DNA from 2 places in the Macrococcus psychrotolerans genome. Region 2 is predicted to be linked to the other one. Evidence: predicted binding sites of a transcription regulator. Region 2 holds the regulator's gene; the other holds the start of a gene.
What was found. Region 2 encodes CtsR, which represses protease genes until heat stress. Its sites were predicted from a motif close to ATGGTCAATAAAGGTCAAACA; they were not measured.
Positions count from the first base shown of each region.

Region 1: a site for CtsR is predicted at 2,249-2,269, ahead of QA539_RS04395 (ATP-dependent Clp protease ATP-binding subunit). Genes of this name have one in related genera too.

Region 1 covers NZ_CP124591.1:864,238-872,857, forward strand. The annotation lists gene QA539_RS04385 (alkaline phosphatase) at 1-1,038, shown strand, start outside; gene QA539_RS04390 (transglycosylase family protein) at 1,084-1,815, opposite strand; gene QA539_RS04395 (ATP-dependent Clp protease ATP-binding subunit) at 2,347-4,386, shown strand; gene QA539_RS04400 (Rqc2 family fibronectin-binding protein) at 4,482-6,164, opposite strand; gene gmk (guanylate kinase) at 6,298-6,918, shown strand; gene rpoZ (DNA-directed RNA polymerase subunit omega) at 6,918-7,127, shown strand; gene coaBC (bifunctional phosphopantothenoylcysteine decarboxylase/phosphopantothenate--cysteine ligase CoaBC) at 7,183-8,361, shown strand; gene priA (primosomal protein N') at 8,358-8,620, shown strand, end outside.
Region 2 covers NZ_CP124591.1:1,936,563-1,945,182, reverse strand. The annotation lists rRNA gene QA539_RS10200 (23S ribosomal RNA) at 1-175, shown strand, start outside; rRNA gene rrf (5S ribosomal RNA) at 387-501, shown strand; gene QA539_RS10190 (PLP-dependent aminotransferase family protein) at 607-1,941, opposite strand; gene pdxS (pyridoxal 5'-phosphate synthase lyase subunit PdxS) at 2,046-2,933, shown strand; gene pdxT (pyridoxal 5'-phosphate synthase glutaminase subunit PdxT) at 2,935-3,495, shown strand; gene QA539_RS10175 (nitroreductase family protein) at 3,598-4,224, shown strand; gene QA539_RS10170 (NupC/NupG family nucleoside CNT transporter) at 4,308-5,516, opposite strand; gene QA539_RS10165 (CtsR family transcriptional regulator) at 5,701-6,162, shown strand; gene QA539_RS10160 (UvrB/UvrC motif-containing protein) at 6,173-6,559, shown strand; gene QA539_RS10155 (protein arginine kinase) at 6,549-7,553, shown strand; gene QA539_RS10150 (ATP-dependent Clp protease ATP-binding subunit) at 7,563-8,620, shown strand, end outside.

The sequences.
Region 1 (8,620 bases), 970 kb from region 2:
ACTAAAACTTATAATAATGCAATCGCTGTTGATAAACAGAAGAAAGAAGTAAAGACTATTCTTGAGCAGGCGAAGGAAGTAGGTAAAGCTACGGGTTTAGTTGCGACAAGTGAGATTACACATGCGACTCCTGCAGCATTTGGGGCACACGACATTTCTAGAAAGAATATGCCGCAAATTGCTGATGATTATTATGATGAAATGATAAATGGACAGCACAAAGTAGATATACTGCTCGGTGGCGGTAAAGAATACTTTGAACGTAAGGATAGAAATTTAGTCAAAGCATTCCAAAAAGATGGATATCGCTATGTCACAGATAAAGCTTCTTTGACAAAAGCAGCGCAATCTAAGAATCAACAAATTCTAGGTCTGTTCTCACAAGGTGGGATGCCGAAGATGATAGATCGAAATGAAAGTATGCCGTCACTTAAAGATATGACCGAAACTGCCTTGACAAAATTAAGCGGTGATAAAGATGGGTTCTTCCTGATGGTTGAAGGATCTCAGATTGACTGGGCAGGACATGCAAATGATATTACAGGTGCGATGAGCGAAATGAAGGATTTTGACTTAGCTTTCCAGACAGCGATTAACTTTGCGAAGAAAGACTGTAATACGTTAGTCATTGCAACTGCCGATCACTCTACAGGTGGAATGTCGATGGGACAAGGTGGAGAATATAACTTCCTTGTTGATCCTATCAAACAGATGAAGCATACTCCTGAATATTTGAGCGCAGCGTTGCTGAAAAAAGATGCAAATATAGATAAAATAATCACAGAAAATATTGGATTTGCATTAGAAGCTGCTGAAATGAAAGCCATAAAAGAAGCTGTTGCTAAAAAAGATGATGAAAAGATTGAGGATGCAATTGAAGCGACAGTTAACAAACGTAGCTACACAGGATGGACAACGAATGGCCATACAGGAGAAGATGTAAACGTCTATGGATATGGTCCAGGTGCACAAACTTGGAGAGGTAATATGGATAATACAGATAACGCAAAACGAATTTTTGAATATCTTAAGAAATAAAAAATGAATGTGCCAAACGGCACATTCATTTTTTATTTCTTAAGATTAAGCTGTAACCCATTGAGATGGACCAGCTGTATTGTATAACTTAACAGCGGCTGCATCTTGGACTGCTTCAGGTGCTGATGCTGGAGATACGCCTCTCCACTCAGCTGGAGCTACTGAATCCCAAGTAGATTGTAAGAATTGGTATTTACCTGCTGCGCCAGAAGTTGGGTTAATTATACGGATATTTCCGCCAGATTCACGTTGAGCAATTGCTTGTAAATGTGAGTTAACACTTACTGGTGAAGTTGCTGATCGTGTTTGAGCTGGCGCTTTATATGTTGATTGTGCTTGATAGTTCTGCGCTTTAGGTGCTGCATATGTTTGAGCAGGTGTCTGCGCTTTAGGTGCTACATACGTTTGAGCAGGTGTCTTTGCTACAGGAGCCTGTGCTTGTACAGCAGGTGCCTCCTGTTTGAAGTTGTTATTCGCTACTGAGCTGAATGCTTCTGAATCTGCTGATCCAGTATGGTTATATTCCCAAGTCCAGTGCGCACCATTTGAATCAAAGGTAAAATGATAGCCATCCTTAGTGAATTCATAGTGATAAGCCCCTTCGTGTACAGGGTTTTCATTTAAAGCTGATGGGTTGTTTAATGCTAAGTTTGCTAATTCAGCTTTGTTGATTTGATTTGCTTCTGCTGTTTCCGTAGATGCATCTGCTTGAGAAGCTGAAACACCAGTTACTCCTAATGCTAATGCTAATGTTGAAGTCATAATTGCTTTTTTCATTATATAAAATCCTCCAGTAATTTGTTTAATTAATATTCTGAATCAAAGTAAGATTCATTTGGCTAAGTGACACTACATACACTAACACAATTAATATGTCTGTGCGTTACAGCTACATAACAATTCATTACAACGTTGAAATGTTCTCGTAATATTTGTTGAAATGTACTATGTCTGTAACAGCACATATTAAAACATAATCAATTCGATAATACAAATAAAAAGGGATATAAATTTAATAATCTAAATATGAATTGGAAATTAATTTTCAAAATAAACCTTAAGTAAAGATTTTTATTTTTATATAAATCGCAGCAGCTTCTTTCATTTTTCTTCATGTTAATATATGTAATTAATTACAATTAAAAATATAATTATTTTTATTTAACACAATAAAAATATGAATTCAATTGGTCAAAGATAATCAAAATTATATTTGACTATCTTTGACTATTGGTGTATAATGTAATTACAGAAGTGATAAGAAACTTCTGTTAGCACGATTAAAATTGAATATAGGAGTGATTTAATATGAATAATGGTATTTTTGATAATAATTTTGATGCGATTTTTAATAGAATGTTTAATGAAATGAATGAAGGGCAGGTCTCACGCAAGTTCTATATTAACGGACAGGAAGTATCGAGTGATGCGATGCAGCAACAACAACATCAACATCAACCTCATACTTCAAAACAAACGAGCGATAGTTTCTTAAATAAGATAGGAAGAAATTTGACAGAAGAAGCAAGAAACAACCAATTAGATCCCGTTATAGGTAGAGAATCCGAAGTTCGTCAAGCTGCTGAAGTATTAAGTCGTCGAATTAAGAACAATCCGATACTAGTCGGTGAAGCAGGTGTAGGTAAGACTGCAGTCGTTGAAGGTCTTGCCCAGGCAATTGTAAAAGGGGATGTACCAGCTTCGATTAAGGATAAGGAAATCATTTCAATCGATGTGTCAGCGCTTGAAGCGGGGACTCAGTATCGTGGTGCGTTTGAAGAGAATGTACAGAAATTACTTGAAGAAGTAAAAGCGCAAGGGAATGTAGTATTATTCATCGATGAAATTCATCAGATTATTGGCAGTGGGTCGACTGGAGGAGACTCTGGAAGCAAAGGTTTATCCGATATATTAAAACCAGCGCTTAGTCGTGGTGAGATATCTATTATCGGTGCAACAACACAGGACGAGTATCGCAATAACATAATGAAAGATCCGGCACTTGCTCGTCGTTTTAATGAAGTCGTTGTGAATGAACCGTCGAAAGCAGATACAATTAAAATCTTAAAAGGAATTAAGGAAAATTATGAAAACCACCATCATGTTAAGATTGATGATGAGGTGATAGAAACAATCGTTGATTTATCTATTCAATATATGCCGGGCCGCATGCTACCGGATAAAGCAATTGATTTGATGGATATTACAGCAGCGCATATTTCATCCCGTAATACGGTTGTAGACAAAGTAGAGACTGAAAAAGAAATTGAAACGCTCGAAGCTGATAAGATGCAGGCAGTCGAGCAGGAAGACTTTAATCGTGCGCAGGAATTGCAGATGAAGATTAAAGCTTTAAAAGACAAATTATCAGCCGGTGTGGAAAGTAATCATGTCACAAAAGAAGATGTGTCTGCTACTGTAGAACGCATGACAGGTGTGCCCGTTTCTCAGATGGATGATAATGAAATTGAGCGTCTAAAACATATGCAATCCAGACTTGAAGGTAAAGTCATCGGTCAGGATGAAGCTGTTCAAGCTGTTGCGAAAGCAATCAGACGTAATCGTGCAGGATTTGATGATGGTAATCGTCCAATCGGCAGCTTCTTGTTTGTAGGTCCAACAGGTGTCGGTAAGACAGAGCTTGCTAAACAACTCTCTTTAGAACTATTTGGTACGACTGAATCGATGATCCGTCTGGATATGAGTGAATATATGGATCAGACAGCTGTCTCTAAAATGATCGGTACAACTGCCGGTTACGTTGGATATGATGACAACTCGAATACATTAACTGAACAAGTACGTCGTAATCCATATTCAGTTATCTTATTAGATGAAATTGAAAAAGCAAACCCTCAGGTTCTCACATTGCTGCTACAAGTATTAGATGATGGCGCTCTGACTGATGGTCAGGGTAATACGGTAAACTTTAAGAATACGATAATAATAGCAACAAGTAATGCATCGTTTGGTGAAGACCGTGAACGCACATCCATTTATGAAGAGTTAAAAGGATACTTCAGACCTGAATTCTTAAACCGCTTCAATGCGATTGTTGAATTTAAGCATTTAGCTAAAGAAGATTTGAAACAAATTGTAGAACTATTGTTACATGATGTGCAGGAGGTAGTTGCACGTAAATCAATAGATATGGAAGTGACAGAACGTGCGAAAGACTGGTTAGTCGAGCATGGCTATGATCAGGCTTTAGGTGCAAGACCATTACGTCGATTGATCGAAAGTGAAGTACGTGATTCTATTACAGATTACTATTTAGATCATATTGATGTAAAACAGGTGACCATCGACCTGAATGAAACAGAAGATGGTTTAATGGTTAAAGAATAATTATTAGGATGAGCATGAGCAGGGACCAGATTACTAAGTAATCTGGTCCCTGCTCTTTTTTTGTAAAAAATGAAAAGGAAGTACCAAATTAACAGTTAATTTGGTACTTCCTTATTTAAATAGCTGTTTCTTAAATGTTCGACATAGTCTTCTTCAGGTGTAACCATGACAGTACTCTGATCGGTATACGTTACGAATCCGGGTTTAGCACCGCTTGGTTTATGCACATGCTTGATTTCTGTATAATCAACTGGAATTTTAGAAGAACCTTGTGCTTTTGAGAAGTAGCCGGCAAGCATTGCAGCATCTTCAACTGTGCCATCTGTTGGATTGCTATCAAGAATTACGACATGACTGCCTGGAATATCTTTTGTATGAAACCATAGATAGTTGTTACGCCCTAATTTATGCGTAATGTATTCATTTTGAAGGTTATTGCGGCCGACCACAATTTCTTGGCCGTCACGCGATAAGTAATAATCGATAGAGGACTGCTGTTTTTTGGATTGTTTTGTTTTATGTTTTTTCTTGATCAAGTTTTGCTCTGCAAGCTCTGTACGGATATCATCGATATCGTCTACAGAAATATGATCCAGCTGCATCTGAATCGTCTCTATATATGCTATTTCATCCTGAGTCGCCTTTATTTGCTCAGCAGCATGTGCTTTACGTGTTTTTAGACGGTTATATTGTTTGTAATAATACTGTGCATTCTCTGCTGGTGATTTTCTTGGGTTCAGTGGAATTGTCACAGTTTCTTCATTATAATAGTTCTTCGTTGTGAATTCATCCATGCCTTGTTTGAGCTGATACATGTTGCTCGTTATAAGTTCTCCATAAAGATTCATCTTGTCCATCTGTTTTGTCTGTTCTAGTTCATCAACAAGTTTTGCGAGCTTCTTTTCATTTTTTTGAAGTAATGAATTTAAGTGACGTGAAAGATCATTCGTCTGATTACGGACACGTTCACGCACTGCTCGGTCTTTATAATAGATATCCAGCATCTCGCTTAAATTATGATAAGTTTCGATACTTGTACCGTGCGCTACTGGTCGGAAATAGAAATCTTCTTTGCCATCAATGGAAAACGTTGAAGCATTTGTTTGTAACGTCTGCATAAATCGATTAAATGCGATATCGATATCATTATCCATCGATAGCATCTCCTTGACTGCGAGAGGACTGAATCCTTCAAGTAGTCTTAGTACTGCTTTATGAATAGCGAGCGTGTTGTCAAGCTTGTCACTGATTGTATCTACTGTGAATGGATTTGTCTTTTTGTCTGTCGGTGGGAACTCGTAGTTGAATCCAGGCATTAAAGTACGTGCGCTGTTTGTGTTGGGTGTTAAGTGTTTGAAGCTGTCTAATATTTTATTGCTATCATCTGTTAAGATGATGTTACTATGTTTCCCCATTATTTCCAGATAGAGATGTCGCTTAATACGATCACCAATTTCATCGGTATTATTGATAGTAAAATGAACAATACGGTCATTTCCAATCTGTTCGATACGTTCGACGATACCACCTTCAATATGTTTACGCAGCACACGTAAGAACATCGGAGGTTCAAATGGATTATCGAGCTGATTATTTGTGATTTGCATACGTGCAAAGTTTGGATGTATTGAGAGCATTAATTTTTGATTTTTGCGGTTCGCTCTTATCGTTAAGATGACCGTAAATTGATCGGGTTGTGTAATCTTATTGATTCGTGCTGTTTCTAAAAATGATATTTCTTTAATCATCTGATGCGTAAATAAGCCGTCAAAAGCCATGTCTTCACCTTCTTTTTATAATGTTTATAGTGTAACATGAAATAACAATTTCACAAGGCGAATGTTTCATCTATATTTTTATTCATTTATATGATAAATTTAATTTATATCATTTTTATGAAAGGTCGTAGACATGGATATAGAAAAAGGTTTATTAATTGTATTATCTGGTCCCTCTGGAGTTGGTAAGGGAACTGTGCGTCGTGCGATATTTGAGGATCCGGATACTGATTTCGAATACTCAATTTCAATGACGACTAGAAACAAACGGGAAGGCGAAGTAGATGGTGTAGATTATTTCTTTAAGTCACGTGAAGAATTTGAAACACTGATCGAGCAAGATGCATTTATCGAATATGCTGAATATGTCGGGAACTACTACGGGACCCCTGTACAGTATGTTAAGGATACTATGGAACGTGGTAAGGATGTATTTTTAGAGATTGAAGTTGAAGGAGCAAAGCAAGTCAGAAAGAAATTTCCTGAAGCACTATTCATCTTCTTAGCGCCACCAACACTTGAACATCTAGAGGAACGACTTATCGGTCGTGGCACTGAAAGTCAGGAAGTCATCAATCATAGAATAAGTGAAGCACGTAAAGAAGTGGAGATGATGAATCTCTATGATTACGTAGTGATCAATGATGAAGTGATGGATGCAAAGGAAAAGGTTCAGATGATTGTTGAAGCTGAACATTTAAAACGTGAACGTGTAGAAGCACGATTCAGAAAAATGATACTGGAGGCAAAATAATGTTAAACCCACCATTAGATAAATTAAAAGAAAAAGTGAATTCTAAATATTTAATCGTAACCCTTGCGGCGAAACGTGCACGTGAAATGCAGGATCATCCAGATGTAAAATTGAATGACCGATACCTATCGTATAAACCTGTTGGTCAGTCTTTAGAAGAGATTGCTGCAGGTAAGATTCATATTACAAGCGAACACCCTGAGGAATAGTATAAACTGACAAATGTAATGTTTGTCAGTTTTTTTATAGGAGGAATTTAGACTTATGAAGATTGTATTAGGCGTTACTGGTGGGATTGCGGTATATAAAGCGATAGATTTAACAAGTAAGCTCGTACAGAATGGTCATGAAGTGCGTGTCATCATGACGGAGAGTGCAGAGCAGTTTGTAACGCCACTTGCATTTCAGGCGTTAAGCAGAAATCCTGTATACACAGATATCTTCGTGGAACAGAACCCAGCTGAAATTCAGCATATTGCTCTTGGAGACTGGGCAGATATTATGATCATCGCACCATTAACTGCATCAACGCTCGGTAAGATTGCACATGGTATCAGTGACAATATGCTGACTGCAACTGTACTTGCGTTTACGAAGACGATTTATTTAGCACCTGCCATGAACAGTAATATGTACAATAACCCGGCAGTAACGGACAACATTCAAACGTTACTGAAGCGTGGATTCAAATTCATAGAACCGGGAGAAGGTTTCTTGGCGTGTGGCTATATAGCAAAAGGACGCATGAGCGAACCACTTGATATCATGAAGTTTATTGGTGAAGATAATATAGAAAAAGATTTGCAAGGCAAGAAAGTATTGGTCACAGCAGGACCTACAATTGAAACGATAGATCCAGTGCGCTATTTAACGAACCGTTCATCGGGTAAGATGGGCTATAGTTTAGCTGAAGCAGCAAGCCTGCGAGGTGCAGATGTAACATTAGTATCGACAGACGTAGGAATACCTGTGCCGAAATGTGTACATCATATTAAGACTGAAAGTGCACAAGATATGTTCAATGCAGTAAAAGATAATATGGAACAGGATATTATTATTAAAGCAGCAGCAGTAGCAGACTATACACCAGTAGAAACACATGACCAGAAATTAAAGAAACAAGAGGGAGATCTCACGATTACATTTAAACGTACAGAGGATATACTGAAATATATTGGTGAGCATAAGACGACACAATTTGTAGTTGGCTTTGCAGCTGAGACAGAGCATGTCGAAATGTATGCACGCGGCAAATTGAACAAGAAAAATGCAGATGTTATTGTTGCAAATAATGTGGGTGATAAATCTATCGGATTTAAATCGAATGACAACGCTGTAACGATGTATTTTAAAGATGGAACGCACATCGATATTCCAAAACAATCTAAGCTTAACATTGCACATGAAATATTATCACATGTAAAAGAGAAGGGATTTAAGTGATTGCAAAAGTTATCGTAGACGTTAATAGTAAACGTGTTGATAAGTTGTTTGATTATTATATTCCGGAACATCTAAAAAGCGATATCGTACCTGGCCAGAGAGTTGTTGTGCCGTTTGGTCCACGAAAAATACAGGGTTATGTTATCACAGTGACGGATAATGCAGAATACGACAAGCTGAAGCCTGTCATTGCGATTCAGGACTTTATACCGGAACTTACGCCTGAATTAATAGATTTAAGTGAGTGGATGAGCTATTC
Region 2 (8,620 bases):
GCTATGTATGGACGGGATAAGTGCTGAAAGCATCTAAGCATGAAGCCCCCCTCAAGATGAGATTTCCCAACTTCGGTTATAAGATCCCTCAAAGATGATGAGGTTAATAGGTTCGAGGTGGAAGTACAGTGATGTATGGAGCTGACGAATACTAATCGATCGAAGACTTAATCAATTTTATAGATTTTTTATTCGGGATTGCCGGGTAGAATCTAATATATCTTACTTACTTTATCTAGTTTTGAAAGTATAAACTAAAGGTTGAGACGCGCGTCATGGTCCGTATCATTTTTGATAGATCGACTGAGAATCGCAAGATTCGATATGAGATCTAGAAAATGAATAGGGACAGCGAGTTGAAACTGGATATCATATTCTTTCATTTGTCTGGTGACGATGGCAGAGAGGTCACACCTGTTCCCATACCGAACACAGAAGTTAAGCTCTCTAGCGCCGATGGTAGTTGGTCTTACGATCCGCGAGAGTAGGACGTTGCCGGGCAATATATAAATGGATGCGATGAGCCGCACATTGGGGACCTGTTAGGTCTCTTTTTTTATACAAAAAAGTAACTGCATAGTGCAGTTACTTTTACTTATTATGGGTTTAATTTTTTAGTCGTTTAATAATGGAAGAGATTTCATCGTCTTCGATACTTCCAAATCCGATAATATACTTATTTTTATAACTTGTTTTTTCTCCAGAATAGTAATCATCTATCGTATTAATTGCAATACTATCTTTATTGATAATTTCTTTCGTCTCGAGTACGAAGTGCATACCCGCATCACTGCCAGTTATATTGCTTTGCTTAAAGGTCTCTTTAACAGACTGAAGTACAAGCTCTAATTTCTTCTTATATTCCTTTCTCATCCTGTTAATATTCCGTTCAAATTCACCATCTTTCATAAATGCAGCTATCATATATTGAATATGTCTTGGAACAGTGTTATTTGGCTTTGACATCGCTTTATACAATTTCAGCAGTTTATCAGGCAGTACTAAATAGGCACATCTGATGCTTGGATAGATAGATTTTGAGAATGTACTCATATATATCACACAATCATTGCTCATACCTTGTAATGCAGCGAGAGGCCTTCCTTTATATCTAAACTCACTATCGTAATCGTCTTCAATAATATAGCGATTTTGTTTTTGCTTTGACCAATTAATCAGTTCAGTTCTGCGCTTTGCGCTGAGTACGACACCTGTTGGGAACTGATGACTTGGTGTAACGTGCACAATTTCAACATCTTCAGGAAGTGATGAAACGATGAGTCCTTCTTCATCAACATCGATATACTGATAGTCTTTGTGTTCGCTTTGTAATACTTTTCGAATGAGTGGGTAACCAGGGTTTTCTAATATATATGAGCTGTTACCTAATATTTTAGTAAGGAGGGTAAACAGCTGTTCTGTAGAACTGCCGATAATGATTTGATAATTTTCGCAGTTCACTCCGCGAGAATGATATAGATAGCGTCTAATTTCATTGCGCAATATTTCTTCTCCCTGAACATCACCAAGTTCCAGTAAATGATATTGCTCTTGTTCAAATGCATCTCGTGCGTACTTTCTGAATTTGTGAAATGGAAATGATTTTATGTGACTGTCTTCTATTTTAAGAGATAACTGTCTTTGTTTATGATGATGATTTGGCATGTCTGATTTACTTTCAGGTGCTATATTTATCGTCTGAATATCTTCTACAAAAAAACCTACTTTTGGTACTGAATATATATATCCTTCATCCAGTAATTGCTGATATGCGATCTCGATTGTGGTTCCACTTAAGTTCAGATGTGTACTGAGTTTACGTTTCGAAGGGAGTTTTTCTTTATGTTTTAATTTGCCAGATAAAATATCTCTTTTAATGTTTTCATATAATTGCGTATATAAATATTTTTGATCACTGAATTTGTATGTAAGTATCTCCATGAAACTGACCCCTTTATTTTATTAATAACTGATACTTTTATAATATCAGATAATATTATACATTAGTAATTGTAGTGTAAATTCAGAATATGAGGTGTATATTAATGAGTAAAATCGTAGGATCAGATAAAGTTAAACGTGGTATGGCAGAAATGCAAAAAGGCGGCGTTATTATGGATGTTGTCAACGCTGAACAAGCAAAAATTGCTGAAGCTGCTGGTGCAGTAGCTGTAATGGCATTAGAACGTGTGCCTAGTGATATTCGTGCAGCAGGCGGCGTTGCTCGTATGGCTGACCCTCGTATCGTTGAAGAGGTAATGAATGCAGTATCTATACCTGTTATGGCAAAAGGTCGTATTGGTCACATTACTGAAGCACGTGTATTAGAAGCAATGGGCGTTGACTATATCGATGAGTCAGAAGTATTAACTCCAGCAGATGAAGAGTTTCATTTAAAGAAAGATGAATTTACAGTACCATTCGTATGTGGATGTCGTGATTTAGGTGAAGCAGCGCGTCGTATCGGTGAAGGAGCAGCGATGTTACGTACAAAAGGTGAACCTGGTACAGGAAATATCGTTGAAGCTGTATGTCACTTACGTAAAGTAAATGCACAAGTGCGTAAACTATCTGTAATGAACGATGATGAAATTATGACGGAAGCTAAACTTTTAGGCGCACCTTATGAGGTATTAAAAGAGATTAAAGCTTTAGGTAAGTTACCAGTTGTGAACTTTGCAGCAGGTGGTGTTGCTACACCAGCGGATGCAGCATTAATGATGGAGCTAGGAGCTGATGGTGTATTCGTAGGTTCTGGTATCTTTAAATCAGAATCACCTGAAAAATTTGCAAAAGCAATTGTTCAAGCGACAACACATTATCAAGACTATAAATTAATCGGTGAACTTTCTAAAGAGTTAGGAGCAGCGATGAAAGGTTTAGATATTAATAAGCTTTCTTTAGAAGAAAGAATGCAGGAACGTGGCTGGTAATATGAAGATTGGTGTATTAGCATTGCAAGGTGCTGTAAGAGAGCATATTCATCATATTGAACTAGCAGGTCATACAGGTTTACCTGTAAAGCGTGTAGAACAACTAGAAGATATCGATGGATTAGTATTGCCTGGTGGAGAATCAACAACGATGCGTCGTCTGATGGATCTATATGGCTTTACTGAAACGTTACGCCAAAGTGAATTACCGATGTATGGCACATGCGCAGGGTTAATCTTACTTGCAAATGATATCGTCGGTTATGAGGAAGGTCATTTAAGGAAGATAGATATTACAGTTGAACGTAATTCATTTGGGCGTCAAGTCGATAGCTTTGAAGCTGATCTTGATGTTAAGGGTATTGAAGATCGAGTAAATGCAGTTTTTATCCGTGCACCACATATTGTGTCTGTTGGGCCAGAAGTGGAAGTACTGAGCATAGTAGACGATAAGATGGTAGCAGTCAAACAAGGGAAATATCTCGGTATATCATTTCATCCGGAACTTACTGAAGATTTTAAAATCATGAAATATTTTATAGAAGAAATGGTAATGAAATAATATTTTTGTAAAAAGGCTACATTTGAAAAATGTAGGCTTTTTCATTTTGTGACATTTCAGATGCATGTTATAATCAATCATTATAAAAAAGGAGTATCTTACATGAAAGACTTATCATTAAAACAAGCAATCGAATCACGTCATTCAATAAAAGAGTTTAATCCAGATATCACAATTCCTCATGAAATAATGGAAGAAATGATTACTTTAGCAACGAAGGCACCGTCTTCTTTAAATTTACAACCTTGGAGATTTGTTGTAGTAGAATCCGATGAATCGAAAGCGGCAATAAGAAATCACGTTCATTTTAATACGCGTCAATTAGATACAAGCTCAGCTTTTGTACTAGTATTATCGGATAATAACCATAAAAATGACTTAGATAGAATTATGCAGCAAAATGTAAAAGAAGGATATATGGATCAAAATATAAAAGATGAAAATACGAAGGTGATTCAACAGCTTCTGGATCAGACGCCAGATGAATCTATGTATACTCAAGGAATGATGGATTCTGCCATGGCGGCAATGCAGTTTATGCTTGTCGCAAAAGATTATGGCTTCGATACAAATCCAATTGGTGGTTTTGACAGAGGAGCGGTATTACAAGCGTTAAATATTGATGGAGGACGATACACACCTGTAATGTTCATCGCAATTGGAATTGCAGCTAAAGAACATTATCCATCCTCAAGATATGATGTATCAGAAATATTGACATATAATTAATTAGAGACGAATTTTGTAGGAACAAAACAATCAATATTATCATAAAAAAGAGTGGACTGTTTATGAAACAGTCCACTTATCTTTTATATAAAGAAACCTGCAATTGTTGCTGAAATGAATGATACAAGTGTAGCGCCGTATAATAATTTCAGACCGAACCTAGCGACCACATCACCTTGCTTATCGTTAAGTGACTTAATAGCCCCTGCGATAATACCGATAGATGAGAAGTTAGCAAAAGATACTAAGAATACAGAAACGATTCCGACCGCATGTTCTGATAATTCGCCAGTCTTTCCTTTAACGATGGACTGAATATCTAGCATTGCAACAAATTCATTCGAAACGAGTTTAGTCGCCATAATAGATCCTGCGCGAACCGCATCGTCCCAAGCGATTCCTGTTAAGAATGCAAGAGGTGCAAACAAATACCCAAGTATAGTCTGGAAGTTCATTTCGCCTGGTGTAAACGCCTCGACGATTCCATTAAGCATTGCAATTAAGGCGATATAACCGATTAACATTGCTGCAACGATAATAGCAACTTTAAATCCATCAAGAATATATTCGCCAAGCATCTCGAAGAATGATTGTTTCTTTTCATCTTCAGTCATAATCACCGCATCTTCTTCTTCAGCAGATACTCTATAAGGATTGATGATTGAAGCGATAATAAATCCACCAAATAAATTAAGTACGATGGCTGTAACAACAAATCGTGGTTCAATCATCTGAAAGTAAGCTCCGACAATTGATAACGAAACGGTAGACATTGCCGACGCTGTTAAAGTATACAGCCTATGCTTCGGTATAAACGGTAGTTGCTTCTTTAATGAAATGAATACTTCAGATTGCCCAAGAATTGCTGCGGCTACTGCATTGAAGGATTCAAGTTTGCCCATCCCGTTTACTTTAGAAATAACTAATCCTAAATATTTGATGATAAAAGGTAAGATTTTTAAATATTGAAGGATACCTATTAATGCTGAAATAAAAGTGATTGGTAACAATACATCAAAGAAAAATGAATTAGCTACGCCATCATTTTTAACACCTGGGAATACAAAATATACACCTTCTGCTGCATACTTAAGTAAATAACCAAATCCAGTTGCTAGTTGTGTAACGAGCCAAATCCCAGCTGTTGTTTTTAGCAAGACGAAAGCAAGTATGAATTGAATTACAAGCATGATACCAATATATTGCCATCTTACGCCTTTTTTATCCGAACTCATGATCCATGCGAGAGACAAGAAGATAATAAGTCCGATAATACCTATTATAAAGTTCATAATATCGCTCCTTTTAATATTAATTTTAACTATACATATCATACTATATAATTTATGAAAGCGCTAAACAAATTTTAATTTCATTTTGAACAGATGTTCAAATATGAAAGATAAACATATTGTTTGCACTAAATGACAAATCAAAATATAATAAAGTCAAAGAAGGTCAAAGGTGGGTGATGTCATGCACAATATGTCGGATATAATTGAACAATATTTAAAGCAACTGCTTGAAGAAGCGACAGATGACGTCGTGGAAATTAAGCGTGCCCATATTGCAGAGAAGTTTGATTGTGTACCTTCACAGTTAAATTATGTCATTAAAACAAGGTTTACAAATGAACATGGTTATCAAATCGAAAGTAAACGTGGTGGCGGTGGCTATATCCGTATTACAAAGATTGAATCAAACGATAAGTCAGCTTTTTTAAATCATCTTAAAGAGCTTACAAGTAAGCAGATTTCCCAGCAAAACGCTGAGCGCATTATTGCGGGTCTATATGATAACGAATTGATTACATTAAGAGAGAAGAAGTTGATCATGTCAACGATTCACAGAGATACTTTAAGGATGGAAGTACCGTACCGTGATTATATTAGAGCGAATATATTACAAAATGTACTTGCAATCATCCAATACAACTAGGAGGTACAGTATGGCTTATGAAGAAGAATTTTCGATGAATCAGCTATTGAAACATTTACTTAATAGCGGAGAATTTCAAACACATCCTGATAAATGTCCTAACTGTGGTCTTTCACTAAGAGAGGCGTTGCATATCGGCAAGTTTGGTTGTAGTGAATGTTACGACGCATTTAGTCAATATGTCCCTCAAGTAATAGAGAGAGTTCAAGCAGGTAATCTGGAACATGTCGGACAGCAACCTTTTAAGTCTCAAGAAAAGATTGCACTTAAAAAGCGTATTGAAGCACTGGAAGAACAACTACAGCAATTAATAGAAGTACAAAACTTTGAAGAAGCTGTAAATGTAAGAGACGAAATAAAAGTATTAAAGGAAGGTGGTGATACTCATGTTGAGTAAACACCTTCAAAGTGAACTTAGCGACTGGATGCAAAGTGGTAAAGATGAACCGGTCATCTTGAGTTCTAGAATCAGATTGGCGCGTAACTTAGAAGGTTTTGTGCATCCGATGATGTTTAGTGAGGGAGATGCAGAACGTGTTATTGAAGCGGTGGGGAGTGTGCTTCATGATTATGAAGAAATAAAGATGAGCAAAATATCTGAACGAGAGCGCTTAATGCTTGTCGCAAAGCATTTGATGAGTAAAGAATTATTGGATAATAACGGTGGTGCCGTCTATATTAACGATGATGAATCAGAGAGCATTATGGTAAATGAGGAAGATCATATCAGAATACAAGTGCTCGGTAAAGATTTATCTCTTCAGAAGTTATATATGCGTGCTCAAGATATTGATAAGCGGTTAGATGAAAAGTTAACAATGGCCTTTGACGAGCATTATGGATATTTAACGACATGTCCTACTAATATAGGAACAGGTCTACGTGCTAGTGTAATGCTCCATTTACCAGGACTTTCTATTATGAATCGTATGAATCGAATCGCTCAAGCTATCAATCGTTTTGGTTTTACGATTCGTGGTATATATGGAGAAGGGACACAAGCATTAGGTCATATATACCAAGTATCTAATCAGTTGACACTCGGTAAAGATGAAGAAAGTATTATTGAAGATCTTCAGCAAGTTGTCGAACAGATTATTGAGGAAGAACTCAATATGCGCAAACGAATGAATAATTACGATCATATTGAAACTATTGATAGAATTTATCGTAGTTTAGGTATTTTGAAATACAGCCGTAAGATTTCAGTAGAAGAAGCAAGCCTTCGTCTAAGTGAAGTAAAGCTTGGAATTGATATGGATATCATCAATATTCCGTTTAGGTTTAACGAACTTATGGTAGCAATTCAAGCACCGTTTTTAGATACCGTATATGATACACAAGGCACAATAGAAGAAAAAAGAGCAGAGATGCTACGAACGCATCTATAAGGAGGAATTATATTGTTTGGTAGATTAACAGAACGTGCTCAAAGAGTACTTGCACATGCACAAGAAGAAGCGATTCGTTTAAATCACAACAACATTGGAACAGAACATTTATTGTTGGGTCTTGTAAAAGAGCCTGATGGTATCGCTGCAAAAGTCTTAGCGGCTTACAATATCACAGAAGATAAAGTTGTATCTGAAGTAGAACAACTTATCGGTCATGGTACAGACATGGGTGGCACAATACAATATACACCACGCGCTAAGAAGGTCATCGAATTATCACTTGATGAAGCACGTAAATTAAATCATAACTTTGTAGGGACAGAGCATATTCTACTTGGTTTAATCCGTGAAAATGAAGGAGTTGCAGCACGCGTACTAGCGAATCTTGACTTAAACATTACAAAAGCAAGATCTCAAGTGGTGAAGTTACTTGGTAGTCCTGAGATGACAGGCAAAGATACGAATGCTTCAAAATCACAAAATACACCGACACTTGATGAACTTGCGCGCGATCTAACAGTCATTGCAAAAGATGGCACACTAGATCCAGTGATTGGGCGTAGTGCTGAAATTACGCGTGTTATTGAAGTGTTGAGTCGTCGTACAAAAAATAATCCTGTGCTTATTGGGGAACCGGGTGTAGGTAAAACGGCGATTGTAGAAGGATTAGCACAAGCAATTATCAATAATGAAGTGCCAGAAACATTAAAAGGAAAACGTGTAATGAGTTTAGATATGGGTACTGTTGTTGCTGGTACTAAATATCGAGGCGAATTCGAAGAGCGTCTTAAGAAAGTGATGGAAGAAATTCATCAGGCAGGTAATATTATCTTATTCATCGATGAATTACACACTTTAATTGGAGCTGGAGGTGCAGAAGGAGCAATCGATGCTTCTAACATATTAAAGCCTGCACTTGCACGTGGTGAGTTACAATGTATTGGTGCGACAACATTGGAAGAGTACCGTAAATATATAGAGAAAGATGCAGCACTTGAACGTCGATTCCAACCTGTTCAAGTGGATCAGCCGAATGTAGAAGATGCAATAGAAATATTAAAAGG